One region of the Clostridium sp. Marseille-P299 genome, then DNA from elsewhere that is predicted to be linked to it. Evidence: riboswitches for the same ligand, from Rfam matches in the RefSeq annotation. Region 1 holds a riboswitch; the other holds the start of a gene.

Evidence for each region. Region 1 has a riboswitch for thiamine pyrophosphate ahead of BN4220_RS10020 (energy-coupled thiamine transporter ThiT). Riboswitches for the same ligand answer to the same signal wherever they lie in the genome.
Region 2: it holds a riboswitch for thiamine pyrophosphate, as region 1 does, so the genes downstream of both, thiW (energy coupling factor transporter S component ThiW) here and BN4220_RS10020 (energy-coupled thiamine transporter ThiT) in region 1, are expected to answer to the same signal.

The regions. Positions count from the first base shown of each region.
Region 1 is NZ_FJVE01000007.1:394,772-405,825, forward strand. Features, by position in the region: gene BN4220_RS09990 (DegV family protein) at 1-268, opposite strand, end outside; gene scfA (six-cysteine ranthipeptide SCIFF) at 634-774, shown strand; gene scfB (thioether cross-link-forming SCIFF peptide maturase) at 944-2,371, shown strand; gene recJ (single-stranded-DNA-specific exonuclease RecJ) at 2,778-4,556, shown strand; gene BN4220_RS10010 (hypothetical protein) at 4,690-5,001, shown strand; gene BN4220_RS10015 (ECF transporter S component) at 5,263-6,069, opposite strand; gene BN4220_RS10020 (energy-coupled thiamine transporter ThiT) at 6,317-7,000, opposite strand; TPP riboswitch at 7,035-7,148, opposite strand; gene truA (tRNA pseudouridine(38-40) synthase TruA) at 7,443-8,186, shown strand; gene BN4220_RS10030 (NUDIX domain-containing protein) at 8,215-8,610, shown strand; gene BN4220_RS10035 (dihydroorotase) at 8,630-9,907, shown strand; gene pyrF (orotidine-5'-phosphate decarboxylase) at 9,938-10,864, shown strand; gene BN4220_RS10045 (MATE family efflux transporter) at 10,895-11,054, shown strand, end outside.
Region 2 is NZ_FJVE01000007.1:787,371-798,424, forward strand. Features, by position in the region: gene BN4220_RS11635 (MATE family efflux transporter) at 1-1,137, shown strand, start outside; gene BN4220_RS19840 (MerR family transcriptional regulator) at 1,397-1,549, opposite strand; gene BN4220_RS11640 (LysR family transcriptional regulator) at 1,587-2,435, opposite strand; gene BN4220_RS11645 (aldo/keto reductase) at 2,565-3,425, shown strand; gene BN4220_RS11650 (aldo/keto reductase) at 3,534-4,385, shown strand; gene BN4220_RS11655 (flavin reductase family protein) at 4,703-5,263, shown strand; gene BN4220_RS11660 (flavodoxin family protein) at 5,660-6,199, shown strand; gene BN4220_RS11665 (aldo/keto reductase) at 6,212-7,219, shown strand; gene BN4220_RS20095 (hypothetical protein) at 7,216-7,380, shown strand; gene BN4220_RS11670 (MarR family winged helix-turn-helix transcriptional regulator) at 7,525-7,974, shown strand; gene BN4220_RS11675 (flavodoxin domain-containing protein) at 8,017-8,463, shown strand; TPP riboswitch at 8,527-8,633, shown strand; gene thiW (energy coupling factor transporter S component ThiW) at 8,935-9,444, shown strand; gene thiM (hydroxyethylthiazole kinase) at 9,457-10,278, shown strand; gene thiE (thiamine phosphate synthase) at 10,302-10,943, shown strand; gene thiD (bifunctional hydroxymethylpyrimidine kinase/phosphomethylpyrimidine kinase) at 11,010-11,054, shown strand, end outside.

The DNA of each region.
Region 1 (11,054 bases):
AGGAAAAGCTAATGTGTAGAATATCAAAACCATCTTCTATTTGTTTTGTAAATGCATTATTTATAAATCCAGGGTTGCTTGCCATCGTAGTTGGCATTTGACCATTTCTCATTCGATTATAAAATTCTTCTGGTGATAAATCTGTACTTCCTCCATATACTTCATCATCCATCGTATAATATAAAGGATGGATAAATAGATTATGTTTCTGAATGTAATCTTTCGGTAGATCAGCAGTAGAATCTGTAGATATGATAAACTGTTTCATGGTGATATCTCCTTACCGTTGTGGTATAAAATTTATAGATTAAGAATATATATATAATGAATAAATAAATTCATTCACACATACATGTAGTATTTATTACCATATCTGATTATAGCATACAAAAATTAGCCCTTCAATGTAAAAATAATAACAAATACTTAAGAAAGTTTAAGTATTTTCAATGAAAATGGAATGAGGCATACCTAAGCTCGCTTATGGATGCCGATTGGAGCAACAAGATCATGAACACTTTTTAGTTCATATATTAATAAATTAAAAAGCAAGTAATGAAACAAAAAACTCTTTTCTTAATAGAAATCTTATGCTATAATAGCATGAGTTATAGACAATTAGGAGGTTACGTTATGAAACATATCAAAACATTAAACACTAAAAACTTAAAGGATACAATGAAAAAAGGTGGATGTGGCGAATGCCAGACTTCATGTCAATCCGCTTGTAAAACATCCTGTACAGTAGGAAATCAAAGCTGCGAAAATAGATAGGTAGCAGTTATTTAAAATCCTATGTATACATATAGGGTTATTTGCTAAGTAGCAGATGTGTAATTTAGAGGCAACATTTATTGGGCTGTTACAAAATGTATTGTGTTATTAACATTTTGTAGCAGCTCCTCTAATTCATTGTCTCTTTATTTTTGAAAGGAGTACAACAGTGGTTCATCAATATAAAAGCAATGGATATAATATGGTATTAGATGTCAATAGTGGTATGGTACATGTAGTTGACGATTTAGCATATGATATTATCGCATTGTTTGAAGAAAAAAATAAAGAAGATATCATTTCAGAAATGATAGAAAAATATAGCAAGCCAGAGAACTTAGCTAAGCTTCAAGCAGAAGGTGATGAAGAAATTACACCAGAAAGCTTAAAAGAAGAATGCGAAGCAGTTTATCAGGACATTGCAGATATGAAAGAAGCTGGTAATTTATTCACAGAAGATATCTATGAAGATTACATTGGAAGCTTTAAAAAGCGCGAAACTGTAGTGAAAGCTCTTTGTTTGCATATTGCTCATGATTGTAACCTTGCTTGTCGTTATTGCTTTGCTGAAGAAGGCGAGTACCACGGCAGACGTGCGTTAATGAGCTATGAAGTTGGTAAGCAAGCTCTTGATTTTTTAATTGCTAATTCAGGTAATAGAAAAAATCTAGAAGTAGATTTCTTTGGTGGAGAGCCACTAATGAATTTCCAGGTAGTAAAAGATCTTGTTGCTTATGGTAGAGAGCAAGAAAAGATTCATAATAAAAAATTCCGTTTCACATTAACTACGAACGGTGTATTACTTAATGATGAAGTAATGGAATTTGCAAATAAAGAAATGAGTAACGTCGTTTTAAGTATTGACGGTAGAAAAGAAGTCAATGATAAAATGCGTCCATTCCGTAATGGAGCAGGAAGTTATGATTTAATCATTCCTAAGTTCCAGAAGCTTGCAGAGAGTAGAAATCAAACAAATTATTATGTAAGAGGAACATTTACTCACAATAATTTAGATTTTGCTGAGGATGTAAAGCATTTAGCAGAATTAGGATTTAAACAGATTTCTGTAGAACCAGTAGTTGCTCAGCCAGAAGAAGAATATTCCTTAAAAGAAGAAGATCTTCCAAAATGTATGGAAGAATATGATAAACTTGCAAACTACATCATTGAGTCAAGAAAGGCTGGAAAATGGTTTAACTTTTTCCACTTTATGATTGATTTAAGTGGTGGTCCTTGTGTTGCAAAACGTTTATCTGGATGTGGTTCAGGAACAGAATATTTAGCAGTTACTCCATGGGGTGATTTATATCCATGTCATCAATTTGTTGGTGAAGAAGAATACTTACTTGGTAATGTTTACGAAGGTGTTAAGGCAACTGAAATTCGTGAAGAATTTAAGTGCAGTAATGTGTATTCTAAGAGTAAATGTAAAGATTGCTTTGCGAAATTTTATTGTAGCGGTGGATGTGCTGCAAATGCATATAAATTCCATGGTGACATTAATGATGCTTATGATATTGGCTGCGAACTTCAAAGAAAACGTGTAGAATGTGCACTTATGATTAAAGCAGCGGAAGCTGAATTAGGTCTTGAATAATTATAAATATTAATAGAAAGAGCATTGATAAACATAGGAAACTATTTTATAAATGCTCTTTTTGCATTATATTTCATAGTAGATTGCTAATGTTTATTAAGTTGAAAAAAGACTATTTCATAACAGATTGCTAATGTTTATTAAGTTGAAAAAAGACTATTTCATAACAGATTGCTAATGTTTACTAAGTTGAAAAAAAGACTATTTCATGTTATCTTTAAATGTGAAATATTAAAATGTATGTTCATAATTGATGAACATACATTTTAATTCAGGTAGGTTTGGTTGACTACATGCAATATGATAAATGTTAATGAGTTCCAGAAGGAAACACATAATGAATAGATGTATAATGCAACAGCCCTCCTAATTTCATGTGCACGTTTCGTACAGATAGGAGTAATATATGAAAGAAAAATGGATATTAGAAGCAAAAAAAGCAGATTTTAATGCTATAGGTATGAAATATAATATAAATCCCGTATTAGCACGTATTATGGTGAATCGAGGAATCTCTGAAGATAATCAAATAAGAAAGTATTTATTTGGAACCTTTGAAGACATGCATGATCCAAGGCAGATGAAAGATCTAGAAAAAGCTGCTAGTATGCTTGCTAATGCGATAAAAACCAATCAGATTATTACAATTGCAACGGATTTTGATAATGATGGATTATTGTCTGGGCATACTTTACATACCGCAATTAAGCGTATTGGAGGAAAAGCAATTATTGATGCACCAAATAGGGTGTTAGAAGGTTATGGACTTAATCGACGTATTGTTGATGATGCGCTTTTGGCTGGTAGTAAGTTTTTAATTACTTGTGATAATGGGATTGCCGCATTTGATGCAATTGAATATGCGAAAGAGCTAGGTTTTACGGTGGTTGTAACAGATCATCATGAAGTTGGCTTTGAGGAAGATGAGAGTGGAGTAAGACGTTTTATTTTACCGAAAGCAGATGCAATTGTGAATCCAAAGCAGAGTGATTGCCATTATCCTTTTAAAGGTTTATGCGGTGCTGGAGTTGTGTTTAAGTTAATTCAAGTTCTTTATGAGCTCTTTGATATACCAAGTGAGGAATTATATGAATTGCTAGAATTTACAGCTATTGCAACCGTAGCAGATGTTATGGATTTAGTGGATGAAAATCGTATCATTGTAAAAAAAGGTTTGGAACGCATCAAAGATACTAAAAATCTTGGTTTAAAGGCATTAATTGAAGAAAATCAATTACGTAAAGATAAAATAAGTGCCTATCATATAGGATTTATTATTGGTCCATGCTTTAATGCAGCTGGAAGGCTGGAAACTGTGAAGCTAGCCTTTGATCTTTTGCAAGCTAAGACAGAGGATGAGGCCAATAGACTCGCCGTAGAGTTAAAAGAATTAAATGATAGTAGAAAAGATCTTACTCTAAAAGGGGTTGAGCAAGCATTTGATATTATTGATTCAACAGATTTAAAAGATGACAAGGTATTACTTGTTAAGTTAAAAGATACCCATGAAAGTTTGGTAGGAATTATAGCTGGACGAGTACGTGAAATGTACCACAAGCCTGCTATTGTGTTTACAAATGTAGAAGATGGCCTAAAAGGATCTGGTAGATCCATCGAAGCCTACAATATGTTTGAAGAGTTAAATAGTTGTAGAGATTTACTTAGTCGTTTTGGTGGTCATAAAATGGCGGCGGGTCTTTCTTTAAAAGAAGAAAATTATGACGAACTAAGAAGACGATTAAATGAAGAAAGTACTCTTACCGAAGAAGATTTTATACCGACGGTTCGTATTGATGTACCTATGCCCATTGGTTATATCACAGAAAAGTTTGTAGATGAGTTAGAATTACTCGAGCCTTTTGGAAAAGGAAATTCAAAACCAATATTTGCGGAACAACATTTTAATATTTGTAGTGGTAAAATTCTTGGGAAGAATCAAAATGTACTAAAGATGATTTTAATGAATCAGAATGGTTCTATTATTGAAGCACTATATTTTGGAGATATTGATAAGTTCAATGAGTTTTTAACAGATGAATATGGAGAAGTTGAAGTTTCTAATATGTATAAAGGAAGAAATTCATCCATCGACGTTGCATTTACTTATTATCCAAGTATTAATGAATACATGGGGAATAAGACAACTCAGATTATTATTCAAAATTACTGCAGAATTAAGCGTTAGACAAAAAGTGATAAAGTATCGAGTATAGAATTAAAAGTATAGAATCAAAGATAGAGAATCATAAATATAAATCTAAAATAAAAATAGAAAGGACTGCTTTATTTATATAATCAAAGCAGTTAAGAGGAAGCATATGCAAGAAGAATTAATGAATAAAAACACAGATTTAAAAGAATTATTTGTACAGCAAAAGTATGAGGAAATGATAGAGTTCTTAGATGGACTTACTAACGAAGAAAAGATTGAATTAGCATATTTTAATATGGAAGTTATAGAGAAGTATTATAATACTCAAAAATATGATTTAATTAAACAGTATTTAACATTTGTTGCATATTGCAGTTTTATATTTGAATATACTGCAAAAAGTGGATTATTAGAGGAAACAAAGGTAGAAGAGTGGAATACATTATTTGCAAATATCTTTGAAATTGTAAAAAGATAGATTGCGAATGCCTTTTAACGAAGGAATATATCATAATAATTAGTTGTTTAAAATTGAACGATTAGAATAAGAATCTAAGATATCAATATAGACAAGATAACAATTAAGATAAAGATTAAAAAGAAGAAACTCGTAGGATTAAAAGTAATCAAGGAGTTTCTTCTTTTATAATAGAAAAAGTATTTAAAAAGCTTCTTATTTATTCAATATAAATCTACTTCAGGAGAGCTTTCATTTCTATATTAAAAAGTATTCATATCTCTAATCAATTCGACGAAATTGATTGGAGGAAATTAATGCAGGACGTAATGCCGTATATAAGATTACTGCAACAATAACCGCTGCAATCGCATTAACAAAGGTAGTACTAGCACCGATTTTAGCCCAGATAGAAGCAACGTCTGCAGGAATATTTAATACATAGCGTTTGTAAAAGTAACCAACAAGTGGATCTGCAACGACATTAAAAGCCATTCCACAAGTAGAGGAAATAATTGCGATTCGAAGAATTTTTTTCTTATTATGCTCTTTGCTAATATGGAATATTTTATGGGCAACAAAACCAACAATTAGGCCAATGCATAGTTTTAAAATAAGAGTTTTAGGTGCGCTAGTTACGTAATCAGAGGTTAAATCTGCAATTGTCATACCGATGGAGCCAGCGAGTCCTCCCCATAATCCACCTAGCAATAAAGCAGCTAGGACACAAAAAGTGTTCCCAATATGAAGGGCAGTTTTTTCTGTACCAACAGGGATTGGTATTTTAAGATATTGAAAGCCAATATAGCAAAGGGCAGCAAGTAAAGCTGCTTGAGTCATTGTTTTAACTTGATCAGAATGAGATTCATTGGTTGTTGATTGCTTTTTTATAAGTAAGTAAAGACTCGTTAATACTAAAATCACTCCAATGATTAAAGCAATTAAACTGTAAATAATTAAAGTATCATTGGCGGTTACTCCAACGTCGATTTTACTCTTATAACCATAAATAAGTAGAGCAATGGATACGCATGTAAGTAATATTCCGATGATTAAATTCAGCCGTTTCGTTTTTAAGTTTGTTTTCATAAGTAGTCCTCCCTATCATCTACATCTGTATTATCCGTATATTACCATTTAACTGGCAATGTGAAAACGACCAGATTAAGAGTTTTTAGACATACCAGAAGGCATACACCTTTGATGACTATTCCTGTTAGTAGAATAAATTTAATGAAAAAGGAGCTTTAGCAAAAATATGCTTAAGCTCCTTAAATATAACCTTTTTACTAAGTAGTAATAGGATTTGCGAATATCTGTTTTACTATTCTTAAATTTATTCAGTAATCATAGCCTTTACGTGTTTTAGTGCACCAGATATTGCAGGAACGAAAAGTAATACCACAGTAATAATAGCTTCTGGTATTATGTACATACCATTATAAACTAGCGAATAAACAGGAGCGCTCATACCAGAACCTTCTGCATAAGATGCGAAGAATATAAGGCCTGATAAAAAAGAAAAGAAATAACGTCCAAGAACACCTGTGATATAACCCTTAATTAGTCCGTTCTTTTTATTCGAAAAGATACCGGATAATCCCAAAGCACCAAACGCAAGAGGATAATCTACAAGCATCTGTACTGGGGTGTAAAAGATAGGATCAATTACGAACTGTAATAGACCGTAAGCTATTGCAGTAATAATACCAATCTTAGCTCCATACCAATAACCAATTAAAGCTATGAAAAACATACTAAACAATGTAACGGAACCACCCATAGGTAATTCTAAAAATTTGAAAAAAGAAGTAACTAAACCAAGAGCCATAGCAAGTGCTGAAAATACAAGCTGTTTTGTGGTATAGGTTAGTGCTTTTTCTTTTTTCGGGCGTAATAAAAGTGCAATTACGATTAATCCGATAATAACTGCAATTACGGTTATTACACCACTTTTTGTTAGTTGGAAGACATTTTCATCCCAACTATTTGTTGTAGCTTTCGCTAGAAAATCAAACATAAAAAAATCCTCCTTATGATAAAAGCATAGGAGGGAACCACGATTATAGCTTCCTTCCGCCGGTATTATCCGGATCAAGTCATGAGGGTCAGTACGTACACAAAATAGGTGCAGTACTTCTCAGCGTGGAGCTCCCCTAGCACATTCAGTATAGCAATAATATAAAAAATGTCAACACGTAAATTGCATAATTATGTAATTTGAATGCAGAATTTACGTAGATAAGGGGTAAAATATGCTTGTATTTCATGCTTTAATTCAATATAATTAGATAGGTTAAACAATTAACCAACCCAAAGATTTCATTGGTATTTAGTTCATGATATAATGAAAGTGGAGTGAGGTACATAAAAGCTCCATTGCAATGAAATTATAAATGTTAGTAACAATAAGTTAATAATAGATTCGTGAAAGATTTATTTACAGCTTGATAGGAGGAGATATGAGAAACATTCAATTAACAATTGAGTATGATGGCTCAAGATATGATGGTTGGCAAAAACAAGTTGGCAACTCAAAAAGTATAACAATTCAAGACAAAATAGAGGAAGTCTTAAGTCGAATGGATAACGAAAAAGTCGAGGTGTGTGGTGCAGCAAGAACAGAAGCTGGAGTCCATGCATATCGTCAGATTGCAAATTTCCATACTAATACAGATTTAAAGGTGTATGAAATAAAGCATTATTTAAATCGATTTTTACCAAGAGACATTGCAGTAGTAGAAGCCTTAGAGGTACCAGAACGTTTTCATGCAAGCTTTAATGCAAAAGCTTTTGTCTATGAATATAAGATTACAACTGGAGAGGTTCCATCTGTATTTGATAGAAAATATAATTATTACAGTTTTAAGCGCTTAGACATTGGTCAAATGCAAAAAGCTGCGAAATATTTTATAGGTAATCATGATTTTAAAGCGCTTTCTGATAATAAGCGAATGAAAAAATCAACGATTCGAACCATTCATGATATTGATATTTACGGGGATAACAAGGAAATAGTAATTACCGTAAAGGGAGATGATTTTTGGCCTCATATGGTGCGAATTCTTGTGGGCACTTTAATGGAAGTAGGACTTGGAAATTGTGAACCAAGTAAAATGGAGGAAATCATCAGTAGTAAAAATAGAGAGCTGGCTGGACCAACGGCGGAAGCTAAAGGGCTGTTTTTAGTAGATGTTCTTTATTAAATACATCTAGGATCTAAGGGAGGTAGTTATGGAAAAGTATAAAATAATGGTTAAGGGCATTGTAAAATATGAAAACAAATATTTATTAGTAAAGCGTTGGTATGACGATCGAATAATTAATCCATATCAATGGGAGTTTATCGATGGAAAAATAGAGTTTGGGGAATCACCAGATAAAGCCGTGATACGTGTGATTAAGGAAAACCTTGGTCTTGATGCCATTATAAATCGTATCTTGTATACGTGGACGTATACTGTAGGGGATGTATTTCATATAGGTATTTGTTATGAATGCTATGGTAGCCAAACCGAGATTATTTTGTCTGAAGATTTACATGACTATCGTTTTATTTCACGTGAAGAGTTAGATCAATATATTGAAAATAAAAACATTTTAGAAGATATAAATAGGGCAGACTTGTAATTTGAAAGGAGGCAATAAGATGATAACCTTAATAAAAAATGGATATGTAATCGACCCAGCGACTGGGACAGAAGGAAAGTATGATGTATTAATTGAAGATGGTTTAATTAAGGCAGTAGAGCAAGAAATTAATGCGAACGCAGATGAAGTAATTGATGCTGCTGATAAATATGTAATGCCTGGTTTTATTGACTTGCACGTTCATTTAAGAGAGCCAGGATTTGAATATAAAGAGACCATAAAAACAGGAGCAATGTCAGCTGCAGCAGGAGGATACACAACCATTTGTCCGATGCCAAATACCAATCCTGTAATCGATAGTAAAGAGATGGTGGAATATTTGCTTACGAAAGCAAAGGAAGATTCCGTTGTCAATATTATACCAATCGGCGCTGTTACAATCGGTCAAATGGGAAAAGAGTTAGCAGACATAAAAGGTATGGCAAGTGCTGGTGCGTTAGCTATTAGTGAAGATGGAAAGTCTGTTATGGATGTTAATTTATATGTCGAAGGTATGAAGGCTGCAAAAGAGGCTGGGATAGCGGTTTTTGCACATTGCGAAGATAAGGTATTGGTTCGCGGTGGTTGTATGAACGCAGGAAAAAAGGCGGAAGAATTAGGTTTTAATGGAATAACCAATGCCGTGGAAGATGTTATCACAGCAAGAGATATCTTTTTGGCGAAAGAGACTGGTGTTTCATTACACTTATGTCACTGCTCAACAAGTGATTCAGTAAGATTAGTACAAATGGCAAAAGAAATGGGTTTACCAGTAACTGCTGAAGTATGCCCACATCATTTTACAATGTCAGATGACGAAATACCAGGAGATGATGCAGATTATAAGATGAATCCTCCTCTTAGAAGTAAAATGGATGTAGATGCGTTAAAAGAAGGCCTTAAGAATAATATTATGGATGTGATTGCAACGGATCATGCTCCACATGGTGAAGAAGAAAAGAAACGTTCTATGAAATCAGCACCATTTGGAATTGTTGGTTTGGAGACAGCATTTGCATTAACAATGACTGAACTTGTAAATAAGGGATATTTAACTCCAATGCAAATGGTAGAAAAAATGAGTTATAATCCTGCAAAAGTGCTTGGAATTGATAAAGGTAGCCTTGCCCCAGGTAAGGTTGCAGATGTAGTTATTGCAGATCCAAAAGCTTCATATAAGATTGATAAAAATACATTTTTATCGAAGGGAAAGAATACACCATTTCATGGAAAAGAAGTGGTAGGTAAGGTAGTATTGACCATGGTAAACGGTAATATTGTATTTGAAAATAAATAAAATAATATAAGTGGAAAGGCTAGAGAAAAAATGATAAACAAATTAATTAAGAAAATCGAAGATAACAAAGCACCTATCGTTGTTGGACTTGACCCAATGTTAAGTTATATTCCAGAACATATTAAAACAAAAGCATATGCAGAGTTTGGGGAAACCTTAGAGGGCGCTGCAGAAGCAATTTGGCAATATAATAAAGGAATTGTAGATGCAACTTACGATTTAATCCCTGCTGTTAAGCCTCAAATCGCTATGTATGAGCAATTTGGGATACCAGGAATGATTGCTTTTAAAAAGACAGTTGATTACTGTAAAGAAAAAGATTTGGTTATCATTGGAGATATTAAACGTGGAGATATCGGCTCTACAAGTGCGGCGTATGCGACAGGACATCTTGGAAAAGTAACTGTTGGAAGCAAGTCTTACTATGGATTTGATGAAGACTTTGTTACAGTAAATCCATATCTTGGTTCTGATGGAGTGTTACCATTTATTGATGTTTGTAAAGAAGAAAAGAAAGGATTATTCATCCTTGTTAAAACTTCAAATCCTTCTAGTGGGGAATTCCAAGATCAGTTAATCGATGGAAAGCCATTATATGAATTGGTTGGTAAAAAGGTAGCTGAATGGGGTGAAATGTGCATGGGTGAATCCTATAGCTATATTGGAGCAGTTGTTGGAGCTACTTATCCTGAGATGGGTAAAGTCCTTCGTAAGCTAATGCCTAAAAACTATATATTAGTTCCAGGATATGGTGCACAAGGTGGAAAAGGCTCAGACTTAGTACATTTCTTTAATGAGGATGGCTTAGGAGCAATTATCAACTCTTCAAGAGGTATCATTGCTGCATATAAGCAGGCTGGATATGAGAAGTTTGGTGAAGAAGCATATGCAGATGCATCAAGAAAAGCAGTAATTGATATGTGTGAAGATATTAAATCGGCACTTGTAAAGAAATAATGATATCGCAAAAGGTGGATCGGAAAAAAGATGAGTAATAATTTAGTTAGCGATATGACAAATGGGAATCCCACGAAGCTATTGATACGTTTTGCAATTCCAATGCTGATAGGAAATTTATTTCAACAAATTTACAACATGGCAGATGCTATTATTGTTGGTAAGTTTGGAGGAGAAAATGGACCAAATG
Region 2 (11,054 bases), 390 kb from region 1:
AATGGTACTGGTTTAATGATAGGAATTGGTGGTGCTACTAGATACAGTATATTAAAATCTCAAAATGATGATAAGAAAGCAAATGCAGTATTTTCTTCTAGTGTTATGTTAGGAATTCTTTTGGGGATTATATTTGCAATCATCGGAATATTTGGTTCAAAACCTTTGGCAATGATATTAGGAGCTGATAGCGTTACCTTACCATTAACGAAAACATACTTAACAACAATACTTTGTTTTGCGCCATTTTTTATTATGAATAATATTCTACTTGCGTTTGTTCGTAATGATAATGATCCGAAGTTATCTATGATAGCAATGTTGACTGGTAGTCTTTCGAACGTTTTTTTGGATTATATGTTCATATTTCCGCTTGGTATGGGTATGTTTGGAGCGGCTTTTGCAACTGGACTCGCTCCAATTATAAGTATTGGCGTACTGTCTATTCATTTTATAAAAGGTAAAAATAATTTTGCATTTATAAAAAGTAAATTACGTTGGCGTTCTACTTGCGATATATTTAGTCTAGGATTATCTGCTTTTATTACAGAGGTTTCTTCTGCTGTTGTTTTAATAACATTTAATTTAGTGATTATTGGGCTGAAAGGTAATTTAGGTGTTGCTTCTTATGGAATTGTTGCTAATATAGCACTGGTTGGAGTTGCAATATTTACTGGAATTGCGCAAGGGATACAACCTCTCGTTAGTCATGGATATGGTATGGCAAATCATGATGAATTAAAAAAAGTAATGAAGTATGCATTAATTACTTCACTTGGTATAGCATCACTTATATACATAACTGTTTTTTATAAAGCCGATGATATCGTTGGCATTTTTAATAGTGAGAACAATATAGAAATAGCACAGATTGCGAAAACGGGTCTGCAAATTTATTTCTTAGGTTTTTTCTTTGCTGGTATCAATATTATTATGGCGACGTATTTTAGTGCAACAGAGAGAGCAAGGGATGCCTTTCTCATCTCCATTGCGCGGGGATGTATTATAATAGTACCTTTGGTTCTTATATTAAGTACTATATTGAAAATGACAGGTATTTGGTTAGCTTTTGTTTTTACTGAATGTGTAGTTACTATAATTACAATGATTATTGTAAAATCAAATAAATTTAAATAGGGACAAATCAATTCTTCAATTGAATTATATTTAATTGAAAAATAAAACGTATAGCATGAAATTTATAAACGTGGTAAGCAATTTCGTAAGTAAGTAGCAACTTTTTTAGGATATTATTTACAATCATAATCTACCCAACGTTTTAACACAAAAGTAAAATAAGTTATAAGGATTAGTTAATTTTCATATTGTAAATTAGCTAATCCTTATTTTGGTGAGGCTCATAATCAGTTGTTATCACTTTGTTGGAGGCAAATTACTAAAGTATTTGGTTTTTCCAGAAAGCACATCTTGATAAAAGCCTTGCTACCACTATATCTTTTTCATTATAGACTCGTCGATTCTGAGCATCTCCGTATACATTTGGAATCAAACCTTCCTTGCAATAATACTTTAATGTTTTGTAGGACAAGTTATTTCTTTACAAGTTTCACTCATATGGATTTCTCCTAACTATTTTCTATAGCAGAGACAAAACGTTCTAGGCGTTGTGAATCTGAATTCTTTATGTGGCAATAAAACGTCACATTCACTTCTGAATCGGTAAGCGGAATTAAAACACGATTCCCATTCTTATTTGTATCGAGATTAGCAAGATTTGTTGAAAATGAAGGCAAGGCGGATGATCTTCGAAGTTCATCCAATACCTGTATATCTTCCTGAACAAGGAATAGGGAATCGGGCATTTTTGCTTTGCAAATATCATACCAGAAACCAATTTTAGATAAAATAAGCATACTCTGACCATTCAAATCCCGCAATGAAAGGTTCTTATATACTGCAAGGGGATGCGCAGGTGGAAGGGCAACGTAAAGATGTTCCTCTAGGTATTGGAAAGAAAGAATATCTGGATGATCCGATGGTTTCGTGGTGATAATGATTTGATAAGTTCCATTTAACAGGCCGGATGTTAATTGCTCAAAAGTTTTTATCTCAGATTGAATGGTCATATCGGGATATAGTCTTGAAAGTGTGGGGGTAAGACGCCACAATGGAGCCGGTGCACAGGAACCAAGGCTTAAGGTATGTTGACTTCGCTCGAAAGTTTGGAGTCTTTCAGACATAGAAGCTGCTTCACTAAGTATTTTTCTTGCATATTCCAGAGCAAGCTCTCCGTTTGCATTCAATGTTATTTTATTTTTCTGACGATCAAAAAGCGATACTTGTAGTTCTTCTTCCAATCGTTGTATAGATCGACTTAAAGCAGGCTGAGAAAGATGAAGAAGCTCAGCGGCTTTTGATACAGTTCCAGCTTCAGCAATCGTTATTAATTGTTCTAATTGATTTAGTTCAAACATGTTCAGACCTTCTTTCAGTTATTCTTAAACTTTCAGTATGTGTTTAAATTATAGCACAATGTGAAATGAACATTGTACTTTTTTTATGTTTTTTATTAAATTATAAGTGTCAAGAGAAAGAGGAATGAAATGCAGAACATCATACTAAATAATGGAGAGTCTATGCCACTCTTGGGATTTGGAACATTTCAGATTACAGATGCGGAACTTTGCAAACAGTGTGTAACGGAAGCGATAGAGTCAGGGTATCGATTATTTGATACGGCGGCATCTTATGGAAATGAAGAGGCAATTGGAGAAGCAATAAGTAAAGCCATTAGCAATGGAATCGTGGCAAGAGAAGAACTTTGTCTGGCAACAAAAGTCTGGATTCAGGATACAGGGTATGAGGCAACGATGCAGGCATTCCAGTTATCTTTAAAAAAAATGAGACTGGATTATCTGGACCTGTATTTAATTCATCATCCATTTGGAGATTATTATGGTTCATGGAGAGCAATGGAAGATTTGGTGAGAGATGGCAGGATCAAATCTATAGGCGTATGCAATTTTGCTTCAGACAGGTTGGTTGATTTATGCTTTCATAGTCAGATAAAGCCGGCTGTCAATCAAATTGAAATTCATCCATTCCTTTGTCAGAAATCTGAGCTAAATATCATGAAGGAATATGATGTACAGCCAATGGCCTGGGGACCTTTGTCAGAAGGACAGCACAATATATTTAAGCACCCAGTATTAGCAAAAGTTGCAGAGAAATATGGAAAAACAGAATCGCAAATTGTACTTCGGTGGCATATGCAAAGAGGTATCATTGCTATTCCAAAGACTGTCCATAAAAAGCGAATGATTGAGAATATGGATATTTGGGACTTTGAATTAAATAACAGGGACATCCAGACGATTGAAAAGCTTGATATTGGACATAGTGAGATTATTGATCATAGGAGTGCCTATACAGCAAAGTGGCTGAATGAGTGGAACATCCACTAGAAATGAAAGAACGAATCAACAGCAAAACAAAGCAACAGCAAAATGAATCAACAAAAGAGCCAATAAACGATATCGTATTTGCAAGATGCGCAGGAAAGGGAGAAAAATATGGAAATTGTAACATTAAACAATGGAGTAAAAATGCCAAAAGAAGGATTTGGGGTATTTCAAGTACCAGATCCAGCACAGTGTGAACAGTCAGTAGTAGACGCAATTGAATCAGGTTACAGACTGATCGACACAGCAGCAGCTTATTTTAATGAGGAAGCAGTTGGAGCAGCGATTAAAAGATGTGGAGTTCCAAGAGAAGAACTATTTATTACAACAAAGCTATGGGTTCAGGATGCAAGCTATGAAGGTGCAAAAGCAGCAATTCAAACTTCCCTTGACAAGCTAGGACTGGATTACATTGACTTATACCTGATTCATCAGCCACTTGGCGATTACTATGGTGCATACCGTGCAATGGAAGAAGCATACAAAGCAGGCACCTTAAAGGCAATCGGTGTATGTAATTTCTATCCTGAAAGACTGACAGACCTTTGCCTTACAGCAGAAGTAATACCAGCTGTAAATCAGGTAGAGCTTCATCCATTCTTCCAGCAGGAAAATGCACTTAAGGTAATGAAAGAATTTGGTGTTCAGCCAGAAGCATGGGGACCATTTGCAGAAGGAAATCATGGAATATTTACAGATCCAGTACTCACTGAGATTGGAAATAAGTATGGAAAATCTGCGGCTCAGGTTGCACTTCGCTGGAATACACAAAGAGGTGTTGTTGTTATTCCAAAATCCGTACACAAAGATCGTATGGAACAGAACATTGATATCTGGGATTTTGAATTATCACAGGAAGACATGGATAAAATTGCAAAAATGGATATTGGACATAGTGAAATTGTAGATCACAGCAGTCCTGATTTTGTAAAATATCTTCATAGTGCAAAGATACACGAATAATACTGAATATCAAGGAACGGAGACTCATCTGAGTCTCCGTTAAATATATAAGCAAGTTCATGCAACGTAAATAAGTAACATGCATAGTCGTATATTTGTTCACACAAAAACATACTTTTATTCTTGATCGGTAGCTACTATCGGATGATAGGCTTAATAAAACATCTCATTTTATAAATAAAAGGAATCTGCGAAACAGCACAAAGATATGGAGAAAGTAATGTTTTAGTGGCCTATTTTTCCTGGTCAGGTAATGTACAGCAAATGGCGAGGTGGGTATCGGAAACTACAGAAATAAAAAAACGGAGGATTAGAAAATGAGAAAAGACTTTGGAACAAAAACTATTGTAACACCATTACCAGTATTAATGATAGCAACTTATGATGAGAATGGAACTCCAGATGTTATGAATGCAGCCTGGGGAGGGCAATGTGGTGGAAAACACGTGGCACTTAATTTATCCAGCCATAAAACAACAGATAATTTGAAACTTAAAAAGGAGTTCACTGTAAGTTTTGCAACTAAGAAAACAATGGTAATTTCGGATTATTTTGGATTGGAATCTGGAAGAGATACCGATAAGATTGCAAAAGCTGGAGTGCATGTGACAAAAAGTACACATGTAGATGCACCAATGATTGAAGAGTATCCACTTACATTGGAGTGCAAAGTAATTGATATCCAGGAACTCCTTGGAGAGACAAGAATTGTTGGTGAAGTAGTGAACATGAGTGCAGATGAAACCATTCTGGACCAGAATGGAAATATTGACATTGACAAGATGGAACCTATTGCGTTTGATTCGACTTCTGCTTCCTATAGAGTTCTTGGAAGCATTGTTGGAAATGCGTTCAAGGATGGGGTACAGTTAAAATAGCACGAAGAGCTTGAGACCAAAGAGCAAAAGAGTATGACAGCAATCGTGACAACTATGATGAGCAAACGGACTTAAAAGCGATTGCGGATTCATGCAATCTTGTTCCTAGTAGCTATAAACGAATGATACATGAAGAAATACTTGAAATCTTTCAAGAATGTCTTTGATTTGAAAGGAGTTTCTTAATGAAGAAGATTAGCTTGTTTTTACTAAGCCTTGTGCTTATATTCAGTCTTGTTGCTTGAAGTAGCAATAAAAATACTTCCAATAATTCGTTCATTCCAACATCACGTCAACAAAGATGGTTATACCGTATCAAGAAACAATGTCCACGAAGCTGAGCCTGATGTTATTCGCTGGCTGCAGGAATTGGGATATACAAAATAGGAGGTTATTATGAGTAAGAATATTTTAGTTTTATCAGGAAGTCCCCGAAAAGGTGGTAATTCCGATTTGCTGTGCGATGAATTTATGCGTGGTGCAGCAAAGAGCGGAAATCAGACGGAAAAGATATTTCTAAGAAATAAGAAAATAGGTTTTTGTACTTCCTGTTACTATTGTCTAAAAAGTGATGGTGTCTGTGCCATTAAGGACGATATGGCAGAAATACTTGAAAAAATGTACTGGGCAGATGTCATCGTTATGGCAAGCCCTGTTTACTTTTATTCCATTGACGCACAAATGAAAACTTTGATTGACCGCTGCTTTGCACAATGGACAAAGATTAAGAATAAAGAACTTTATTACATTATGACTTCTGCCGATGATACCGATACCGTAATGGATTGTACACTAGAATGCTTTAGAGGGTTTGCAGTTTGTTTGGATGGTTCAAAGGAAATGGGTGTTATATACGGAAAAGGTCTATCTGAATCCGGAACAGTTCAAAATACTCCGTTAATGCAGGAAGCATATGAAATGGGCAGGAATGTATGATAGGAGAAAACAATGAAATATCGTAAATTAGGAAATAATTTAAATGTATCTGCCGTTGGACTTGGCTGTATGGGAATGAGCCATGCTTATGGTGCCCCGGCAGATAAAAAGGAAATGGTTGAATTGCTGTCACAGGCAGTAGATATGGGTTACACCTTTTTTGATACAGCAGAGGTGTATGGCACGCCTGACGCTCCAAACGAGAATGAGGAATTGCTAGGCGAGGCATTAAAACCGTTTCGTAGCAAAATCGTACTTGCTACCAAATTCGGAATTCACTTTGATATGACAAGTGCTGAGGTAAATAAACCGCTGGTGCCAGATTCCAGACCAGAAGTAATCCGGGCATCCGTAGAAGGTTCTTTAAAACGATTAAATATGGATCACATTGATCTTTATTATCAGCATCGTACTGACCCGCAAATTCCGATAGAAGAAGTTGCTGGTGTTATGGCAGATTTAATAAAGGAAGGAAAAATCACCCATTGGGGACTTTCGGAGGCGAAGGAAGATACCATTCGTCGTGCTCATAGGGTTTGTCCGGTAACAGCGATTCAAAACCGTTACTCAATGATGGCCCGTCATTACGAACCGTTGTTCCCTGTATTGGAGGAGCTTCAAATTGGTTTTGTTCCATTTAGTCCTCTTGCAAATGGATTCCTTACGGCAAAATATGACAGTAACACTAAGTTTGAAGCAGGAACGGATTACCGCAGTATGATGCCCCAGTTTACGCCAGAAGCCTTGACTAAAAATCAGGAACTATTAAACCTTTTATATACAATGGCTGAAATTAAAAATGCAACACCAGCACAGATTTCTTTAGCTTGGATGATATGTAAAAAGCCGTATATTGTACCCATCCCCGGTACAAGAAAGCTTGACAGATTAAAAGAAAATGCAGGTGCAGCAGAAATCGAGTTGTCAGTTCAGGAAATACAGCAGTTGGATCATGCACTAGACAATATGGAAATGTCCGAAGTTTTCGGGGGGTCAAAAATCATCAAAAAAAGTGAATGAAAGAGATAATTGATTTTGATGAACCAATCATTGTATTTTTTATCTACTATCTTGCCATTATGGGATTATGTACTTACATCGTTTATTATGTGTCTAAGGTGCTTCGAAAAAAATATTTTAAAATCGTTGACAATAAAGAAGAAAGGGAATATATTACATAATATATTCCCTTTCTTCTTTATAAAAGTAAATTTAATTTAATCATCATAAATGAAATGTCATAAAATATACGAAGAGAGATTAAGTTTACTTCATGACATCAGTAGCAGTGCACAAGCAGATAGCACAGAGGGGTGTGATTAATTATGAATAACCAACTTGATTTTAAAGGGATTGATGAAGCACATTTTTTCATTGGCCAGATCACCGCGTTTTCCAACCGTCTCCAAACAAAAGGAGATAGTTTTTTTGAGAAAATTAGTTGGAAGCAATGTTTTTTATTAATCTGCATTAAAATGTTTGAAATACCACCAACAATAAAAGAATTATCCGATGCCGTTGGAAGTTCTCATCAAAATGTAAAGCAGATGTTATTAAAGATTGAGAAAGCAGGATTCATTAAGTTTGTTCCAGATGAAGTAGATAAACGAAAACAGAGAATCATAGTGACAGAAAAAGCGGAAGAGTTTGATAAATTCTATGGGGAACCAAGCAATCTATTTATAAAACAGCTTTATAGAAATATTGATATGGATAAATTAAAAATTACGATTGAGACCTTGATGCAATTAGATGAGAACCTAAAAGAAATGTAATACAGTAATGTAAAACAATATAAAAGAAAGAAGAGGAAATTTATGAAGATGCTGGTGGTTTATCAAAGCAAAACAGGATTTACTAAGAAGTATGCACAGTGGATTGCACAGGAACTTTCCTGTGGATTAAAAACCGCAAAAGAGGTGACGGAGCAAGACATATCCTCACAGGATCTTATTATCTATGGAGGATGGATTATGGGGAATATGATAAGCCATCTAGAGAAAATTCGTAAAATGCCACATAAGAAAATAGTGACTTTTGGTGTTGGATCATCTAAAAAAGGTGAATGTGAAGCTGCGATAATTGAGACGAATAAGCTAGCAGATATTCCTTTCTTTTATATGGAAGGTGGTTTGAATCCTAAGGAAATGGGATTCTTTTCAAGATTTATAGTAAAGATGGTGACTAAAAAGCCAGTTACCTTTACCGATCACACAGATAAAAAATATGCAATGGAACTTGTGAATTTTGTGAAAGCTTTGTAAAGAAGTCTTTCCATAGATTTTGCAAAAACAATTGACTTTTTAATGTTTATGTGTTTAAATAGATAAAAATTACAGGGGAGCTTGTGTTAGCAGGCTGAGAGGAAGTAATCAACTTCGACCCTTTACCTGATGCGGATAATGCCGCCGTAGGAAGTCATAGTTGATTTTAGACGGAGATATCGCAAAAGGTATCTCCTGTTTTTTTGTCCATTTTTAGATCAATGTAAGCAAAGAATACTCCAAAAGAAAGGAAGTGATGAACGGTATCCCGATATAGTTCGGGCGGACAGAGGGGAGCGCCTCATGTCTTGTATATAACAGCGATGGGAAGCCGTGTTCCGGCGTGAGAGGAAGCCAGTAAGCTTTTACCGACCTTTTCCTAGCGAAATCAGGATATGGTTTCGTAGAATCGGAGAACGACGCTGTGATTGCCGTTCTCACTTTTTAATTGTATGCAAAGGAGTAATTCATATGAAGAACAATAAAACAAAAAAACTATGCATCGCAGGAATCCTGTGTGCGGTAGCTGTAGTAGGTAGTTTATTTTCCTTCCCCGTTTTTAGTAGCAAATGTGCTCCAATTCAGCATATGGTAAATATTCTATGTGCAGTTCTCTTAGGACCGTGGTATGGCATAGGCGTTGCATTTGCTGCAAGCTTTATCCGGAATATGATAGGTCTTGGTAGCTTGATGGCATTCCCGGGAAGTATGTTTGGGGCCCTGTTATGTGGCGTCATTTATTGGAAAACAAAGAACATGACATTTACCTTAATTTCTGAGGTATTTGGAACTGCTATTCTTGGCGGACTTTGTGCCTATCCAATTGCTATTTTATTTATGGGCCAAAGTGCTGGAAGTATTGCATTTTACGCATATATTATACCGTTTTTTATTTCAACGGCAGCAGGTGCAATGCTCTCAGCCGTTTTTATCGGAATTCTTAAGAAAACCAATGTGTTAAAAATATTTATGGAAATGTAAGGAGACATAACGATGCTAAAAGAAATGATACAAAATGTAAAAATTGCTTGCCCATTGGTACATAACATAACTAACTACGTAACCGTTAATGATTGTGCAAATATTCTTCTTGCCTGTGGAGGTTCTCCGATTATGGCGGATGATCTAGAAGAAGTCGAGGAAATTACAAGCATTTGTGGAGGGCTTAATATTAATATTGGAACGCTGAATTCACGAACCATACCAGCGATGCTTCGTGCGGGTAAAAAAGCAAATGAACTTGGCCATCCTGTTGTATTAGACCCAGTGGGGGCAGGTGCTTCGGCCCTAAGAACAAAAACTGCAAATGAGTTGTTAAAAGAAGTGAAGTTTACTGTGATACGAGGGAATATCTCTGAAATAAAAACCCTTGCCCTTGGAGAAGGAACGACAAGAGGTGTGGATGCAGATATTTCTGATAGTGTTACAAAGGAAACATTAGAACCTGCAGTTCTTTTTGCAAAATCATTTGCAAAGAAAACCGGTGCTGTTGTGGCAATCACTGGTGCCATTGATATTGTAACAGATGGCGATATGGCATATTGCATTTTCAATGGTCATCCTATGATGAGTAGTATAACAGGAACTGGTTGTCAACTATCTGCTCTTATTACTGCTTATGTTACAGCAAACCAGGATACGCCGTTATCAGCAACTGTGGCGGCCGTTGCTGCGATGGGAATATGCGGCGAAAAAGCACACCAGCGTTTATCCCCAGAGGATGGTAATGCAACTTATAGAAACTATATTATTGACGCTATTTACAACCTAAATGGAGAAGAACTAGAGCGTCTAGCAAGATATGAAATTCATTAACAAATTATAAGGAGGTGCTAACGATGAAATGTAATAAAGAGACCATGCTACTGTATGCCGTAACGGATCGTGCGTGGACAGGTAGGCAAACCCTCATGGAACAAGTAGAGGATGCAATAAAAGGAGGGGTCACCTGTGTCCAACTTCGTGAAAAAGAATTGGAGGAGGAAGCCTTCCTTGCAGAAGCAATTGAAATGAAGGAGATATGCTCTCGGCATCATGTACCATTTATAATCAACGATAATGTTGAAGTTGCCATAAAATGTGGTGCGGATGGTATCCATGTTGGACAAAGGGATATGGAAGCTGGGAACGTTCGAGCTTTGGTAGGTGAAAATATGATGATTGGAGTTTCTGTTCAAACAGTGGAGCAGGCCCTTGCTGCACAAAAAGCAGGAGCGGATTATCTTGGGGTTGGTGCAGTATTTACAACAACCACAAAATTAGATGCAAATTCGGTATCACACCAGACATTAAAAGCAATCTGTGAAGCGGTTTCTATTCCTGTTGTTGCAATTGGTGGTATCAATAAGTCAAATATTTTAGAACTTTCAGGCACTGGTGTTGATGGTGTGGCGCTGGTTTCTGCTATATTTGCAGCAGAAGATATCAAAATGGAATGTACTATTTTACGTTCGCTTTCGGAGAAAATGGTGCAAGAGTAAAGAAAAAACATTTCGGGTTATGCTCGAAATGAAATAAAGACTTTAGAAAACGGAGGAATTTATCTTATGAAAACAGCACTAACAATAGCAGGAAGTGACTCTAGCGGTGGA